One region of the Streptomyces sp. JW3 genome, then DNA from elsewhere that is predicted to be linked to it. Evidence: riboswitches for the same ligand, from Rfam matches in the RefSeq annotation. Region 1 holds a riboswitch; the other holds the start of a gene.
What was found. Region 1 has a riboswitch for S-adenosylmethionine ahead of ACTT8P_RS19500 (aminotransferase class V-fold PLP-dependent enzyme). Riboswitches for the same ligand answer to the same signal wherever they lie in the genome.
Positions count from the first base shown of each region.

Region 2: it holds a riboswitch for S-adenosylmethionine, as region 1 does, so the genes downstream of both, thrC (threonine synthase) here and ACTT8P_RS19500 (aminotransferase class V-fold PLP-dependent enzyme) in region 1, are expected to answer to the same signal.

Region 1 is NZ_JBQOUX010000044.1:40,402-43,602, reverse strand. It holds gene trpD (anthranilate phosphoribosyltransferase) at 1-1,029, shown strand, start outside; SAM riboswitch class IV at 1,117-1,233, shown strand; gene ACTT8P_RS19500 (aminotransferase class V-fold PLP-dependent enzyme) at 1,280-2,647, shown strand; gene ACTT8P_RS19495 (glycerate kinase) at 2,587-3,201, opposite strand, start outside.
Region 2 is NZ_JBQOUX010000038.1:370-3,570, reverse strand. It holds gene ACTT8P_RS17380 (alpha,alpha-trehalose-phosphate synthase (UDP-forming)) at 1-603, opposite strand, end outside; gene ACTT8P_RS17375 (glucosyl-3-phosphoglycerate synthase) at 646-1,590, opposite strand; SAM riboswitch class I at 1,747-1,888, shown strand; gene thrC (threonine synthase) at 1,906-3,186, shown strand.

The DNA.
Region 1 (3,201 bases):
GCGGGCCGCTCCTGGCCCGCCCTGCTGAACGGACTGCTGGCCGGGCGGGACCTGGCGGCGGACGACACGGCATGGGCGATGGACACGATCATGCGCGGCGAGGCGACCGACGCGCAGATCGCCGGGTTCGCGGTGGCGCTGCGGGCCAAGGGCGAGACCGTGGACGAGATCGGCGGCCTGGTCCGCGCGATGTACGAGCACGCCCATGTGATCGAGGTGCCCGGCGACACGGTCGACATCGTCGGCACCGGCGGCGACGGCGCCAAGACCGTCAACATCTCCACCATGTCGGCGATCGTCATCGCCGGCACCGGGGCGAAGGTCGTCAAGCACGGCAACCGCGCGGCCTCCTCGGCCTCCGGCGCCTCCGACGTCCTGGAGAAGCTCGGCATCAACCTCCAGCTGACCCCGAAGCGGGTGGCCGAGGTCGCCGAGGAGGCCGGCATCACCTTCTGCTTCGCCGCGAAGTTCCACCCGGCGCTGCGCCATGTCGCCGCCGCCCGCGGCCAGCTCGGCATCCGCACGGTCTTCAACTTCCTGGGCCCGCTGACCAATCCGGCCAAGGTCCGCTCCCAGGCGATCGGCGTCGCCGACGCCCGGATGGCACCGATCATCGCCGGGGTGTTCGCCGAGCGCGGCAACTCCGCGCTGGTCTTCCGCGGTGACGACGGCCTGGACGAGCTGACCACCACGGCCACCTCCCGGGTGTGGGTGGTCCGGGACGGCGAGGTGACCGAGGAGGTCTTCGACCCGCGCGCGGTCGGCATCGAGATCGTGCCGGTCCAGGCGCTGCGCGGCGCCGACGCGTCGTACAACGCGGATGTGGCGCGGCGGATGCTGGCGGGTGATCCGGGCCCGGTGCGGGACGCGGTGCTGCTCAACTCGGCGGCGGCCCTGGTGGCCCTGGAGCCCGGCACCGGACCCTTGGCCGAGCAGATCCGGGCCGGCATGGCGCGGGCCGCCGAGTCGATCGACTCGGGCGCGGCCGGGCGGGCGCTGGAGCGCTGGGTGGCCGCCAGCAACGCCTGACCGGCGGCGACCGGCGGATGTGACGTGCGTCCCGCGACCCGGACCCGGGTTGCGGGACGACGATCACCTCGGTTACGTTTTCGACCAGGTCATGAGTGACAGTCATGAGGCCCCGGCCGACTGTCCGGCAACCCTCCGTCCGTGGCGGGGTGCCCCGGGTGAAGACCAGGCCGTGGACAGCAGGGTCCACGGCAAGCGCGGACCCCTCACTCGCAGATCAGGGGTCCTGGTCTCGAGGAGTGTGTCCGACGTGTCCGTCCCCACCGCTGTCTCCGCCCCGCTGGCCGTACTCGGCCGGGACATCACCGTGCCGCTGGTCACCGGCGGCGAGGTCACCTACGCCGCGCTCGACTACGCCGCCAGCGCCCCCGCCCTCCAGCGGGTCTGGGACGACGTGGCCGCCTACGCGCCGTACTACGGCAGCGTGCACCGGGGCGCCGGATACCTCTCCCAGCTCTCCACCGACCTGTTCGAGAACGCCCGCCGCACCGTGCACGACTTCCTCGGCTGCCGGGGCGACGACCAGGTGGTCTTCACCCGCTCCACCACCGACTCCCTCAACCTGCTGGCCGCCGCGCTGCCGGCCGGCTGCCGGGTCTTCGTCTTCGAGACCGAGCACCACGCCTCGCTGCTGCCCTGGCGGCACGCCGAGGTCACCTACCTCGACGCGCCGCGCACCCCCGCGCAGGCCGTCGAGACCCTGGAGCGGGCCCTCGCCGCCCGCGAGCCGCACGGCCCGGCCCTGGTCTGTGTCACCGGCGCCTCCAACGTCACCGGCGAGCTGTGGCCGGTGCGCGAACTGGCCGCCGCCGCGCACGCGCACGGCGCCCGGATCGTGCTGGACGCCGCCCAGCTCGCCCCCCACCACCCGGTCGACGTCCGTGACCTGGACGTCGACTGGGTCGCCTTCTCCGGACACAAGCTGTACGCCCCCTTCGGCTCCGGCGTGCTGGCCGGCCGCGCCGACTGGCTGGCCGAGGCCGAGCCGTACCTCGCGGGCGGCGGCGCCAGCCGCAAGGTCGCCCGGCGCGCGGACGGCGGCGTGGACGTGGAGTGGCACGACGACGCCGCCCGGCACGAGGCCGGCTCGCCCAACGTGATCGGCGCCTACGCCATCGCCGCCGCCTGCAAGGCCCTCACCGAGGCCGGGTTCGACGAACTGGTGGCCCGGGAGCGGTACCTGATCGAGAAGGTGCGGGCGGGCCTCGCCGAGGTGCCGGAGGTGCGGGTGCTGTCGCTGTTCGGCGACGACGCCCCGCGCGTCGGCGTGCTCTCCTTCGTCGTCGACGGCTGGAACAGCTCGCACTTCGCCGCCGCCCTCTCCGCCGAGTACGGCATCGGGGTGCGCGACGGCCTGTTCTGCGCCCACCCGCTGGTGCGCACCCTGCTCGGCAGCGACCCGGGGACCCAGGGCGAGTGCGGGGCGCCCGAGGCCGCGCCCGGCGAGAAGTCCCTGAACGCGGTCCGGGTCAGCTTCGGCGCGGGCACCCCGGACGAGCACGTGGCGCGGTTCGTGACGGCGGTGACGGAGCTGGTGCGGGACGGGGCCCGCTGGAACTACCGTACGGAGGAAGGGCGTTGCGTGCCGGACACCTCTGGTTCCGCCGCCGCCGCGTGACCCGGTAGCCGGGCGCCCAGCAGGATCATCCGCAGCGCCCGCTCGGTGGCGTCGGTGAGGAGTTCCGCGCCCCGGGTCAGCGCCTCCGCCAGCGCCATCGGCGCGGGCAGGATGCCGTGGCAGGCGTCCACCCCCGGCACGTCCTGCGCGCCCTCGCCGAGGGTGCCCGCCAGCGCCAGGACCGGGCGTCCGTGCAGCTTGGCGCGGCGGGCCACCTCGGCCGGGATCTTGCCGCGCGGTGTCTGGTGGTCCAGGGCGCCCTCGGCGGTCAGCACCAGGTCGGCGCGGGCCAGCCGGGCGTCGAGATCCAGGGAGTCCAGCTGGTCCAGGAACACGCCGAAGCGGGGCAGCAGCCGCGCGCCGAGCGCCGCCAGACCCGCGCCGAGGCCGCCGGAGGCGCCGGTGCCGGGGCCGGTGCGCAGGTCCGGGGCGCGGGCGCCGAGGTCGCGGGTGAGGACGTGGGCCCAGTTCTCCAGGGCGGCCGAGAGGTGCTCGGCCTGGGCCGGGGTGGCGCCCTTCTGCGGGCCGAAGACGCGGGCCACGCCGCGCTCCCC
Region 2 (3,201 bases), on a different contig from region 1:
GTCCGCGCCGAGCATCCCGCGCAGCACCTGCGCGGCGATGTCGTCGGGCAGCATCCGGAAGTACTCCACCGGCGCCCACGGCGTGTGCGAGAAGTGGCTGATCCTGACGTCCGGGCGCAGCTCGCGCAGCATCCCCGGGACCAGCGTCAGGTGGTAGTCCTGCACCAGCACCGCCGCGCCCTCGGCGGCCTCCTCGGCCAGCGCCCGCGCGAACGCCCGGTTGAACGCCTCGTAGGACGCCCACTGCCGCCGGAACTCCGCGTCGAAGACCGGCTCCAGCGGCGTCTGGTACAGCATGTGGTGCACGAACCACAGCACCGAGTTGGCGATCCCGTTGTAGGCGTCCGCGTGCACCTCGGCCGGGACGTCCAGCATCCGCACGCCGTCCTCGCCGGCCCCGCGCCGCACCGCCTCGCGGTCGTCGTCGGTGAGCGCGGAACAGACCCACAGGGCCTCCGCGTCCGGTCCGATCGCGGAGAGTCCGGAGACCAGTCCGCCGCCGCCGCGTTTCGACCGCAGCGAACCGTCCTGCTGGATCTGGTACGAGACGGGGCCGCGGTTGGAAGCCACCAGCACACGGGCGGCACCGAAGGTTGAAGCCATACGCCTCAACCTAGCCCGGCCGCCAGCAGCTCAAACGTACGTTCACGCGACCTTGCGCCGCGCGTACTCGGCGATCTCCAGCATCGGCGGCCGTTCCTCGGTGTCCACCGAGAAGGTGCGCGGCTCGAATCCGTCCGCGCCGCGCTCGAACTGGGTCAGCGACGGCCGGATCAGATGGCCCCGGGCCAGCCTGAGCTGCGCGGTGCGGTAGATGGCGGCGGCCATCCGGCCCAGCGCCTGCCCGTCCTGGTGCCGGTGCCTGCGCACCCCCACGTCCACCTGGGCCAGCGCGTCCAGGCCCACCAGGTGCAGCGCGTCCACCAGCATGCCCAGCTCCACGCCGTACCCGACCGGGAACGGCAGCTGCTCCAGCAGCGACCGGCGGGCCGCGTACTCGCCGCCCAGCGGCTGCACGAACCCGGCCAGCCGTGGCCAGTGCATGTTCAGCAGCGGCCGGGCCATCAGCTCCGTCACCCGGCCGCCCTGCCCGGCGGCGCCGCCCAGCGGACGGTCGTACATGGCCTTGACCAGGTGCACGTCCGGGTCGGTGAGCAGCGGGCCGACGATGCCGGTGACGAAGTCGGACGAGAACTCCTTCAGGTCCGCGTCGACGAACGCCACGATGTCGCCGCCGGTCACCAGCAGCGACCGCCACAGCACCTCGCCCTTGCCGGGCACCGGCGGCACGCGCGGGAGCACGTCGTCCCGGTGCGCGACCCGCGCACCGGCCGCCGCGGCCACCTTCGAGGTGGCGTCCGTCGACCCGGAATCGACCACCACGATCTCGTCCACCAGCGGCACCTGGCACATCAGATCGTGCCGGATCGCCGCGACGATCTCGCCGACCGTCTCCTCCTCGTTCAGCGCGGGCAGCACCACGCTCACCGTCTGCCCGGAGCGCTGCTTGGCGGCCAGGACGTGGTGCAGCGGACGGTCGGACACGGACCAGGAGCGTGTGCTCAGCCACCGCTCGACTTCTTCCAGCAAGGTCCCCGGCTCCTCCCTGTACGGACCACGTACCCCTTATGTGATCCATCTCGCGCATCGGACGACTATCTCAACTGTCCTGGCCGTCGGTTACAGTCTTGAACAACGCGGATGACCATCGCATGTCGGGGGTGGCCGCCGCTGACAACCACATATTGCTCATCCAGAGGGGCAGAGGGACACGGCCCGATGAAGCCCCGGCAACCCTCCAGTCGGCACTCGTGAAGAAGCGAGGCTCCCGGCTCGGGAAGGTGCCAAATCCGTCTCACGGCGAGATGCGTCGTGAGGAAGATGAGGAGAAAGGGCCTCGCCTCCATGGCTGTGCAGACTGCCGAATCCCCCACCACCTCTGTTGATCTCGGCCCCGCCGCGGCGCTCTCCTGCCGCGAATGCGGCCACCGCGTGCCGCTCGGCCCGGTCTTCGCCTGCGAGGAGTGTTTCGGCCCGCTGGAGATCGCTTACGACTTCTCCGGCTACGACACCGAGAAGCTCCGCGCGCGCATCGAGGCGGGCCCCGCGAACATCTGGCGCTACGCGCCCCTCCTTCCCGTCCCCGCCGACGTGGCCGACAAGCCCAACATCAACCCGGGCTGGACCAAGCTGGTCAAGGCCGACCGCCTCGCCGCCGAGCTGGGCGTCACCGGCGGCCTGTACGTCAAGGACGACTCGGGCAACCCCACCCACTCCTTCAAGGACCGCGTCGTCGCCCAGGCCCTGGAAGCGGCCCGCGCCTTCGGCTTCACCACCCTGTCCTGCTCCTCCACCGGCAACCTGGCCGGCGCGGTCGGCGCCGCCGCCGCGCGGGCCGGGCTGCGCTCGTGCGTGTTCATCCCGCACGACCTGGAGCAGGGCAAGGTCGTCATGGCCGCGATCTACGGCGGCGAGCTGGTCGGCATCGAGGGCAACTACGACGACGTCAACCGCTTCTGCTCGGAACTGATCGGCGACCCGGCCGGCGAGGGCTGGGGCTTCGTCAACGTCAACCTGCGGCCGTACTACGCCGAGGGCTCCAAGACCCTGGCGTACGAGATCTGCGAGCAGCTCGGCTGGCGGCTGCCCGACCAGCTCGTGGTGCCGATCGCCTCCGGCTCCCAGCTCACGAAGATCGACAAGGGGCTGAAGGAACTGATCGAGCTGGGGCTGGTCGAGGACAAGCCCTACAAGATCTTCGGCGCGCAGGCCGAGGGCTGCTCGCCGGTCTCCACCGCCTTCAAGGCCGGCCACGACGTGGTCCGCCCGCAGAAGCCGGACACCATCGCCAAGTCGCTGGCCATCGGCAACCCGGCGGACGGCCCCTACGTCCTCGACATCGCGCGCCGTACCGGCGGCGCGGTGGAGGACGTGAACGACGAGCAGGTCGTTGCGGCGATCAAGCTCCTGGCGCGCACGGAGGGGATCTTCGCGGAGACGGCGGGCGGGGTCACCGTGGGGGTGACCCGGAAGCTCATCGAGGCCGGTCTGCTGGACCCGAGCCTCACCACGGTGGTGCTGAACACGGGCGACGGGCTGAAGACGCTGGACGCCGTCGCCGGTACCGGGCTCACGGCGACGATCCGGCCGAGTCTTGAGTCGTTCCGTGAGGCGGGGCTGGCGTAACGCGCAGTTCCCCGC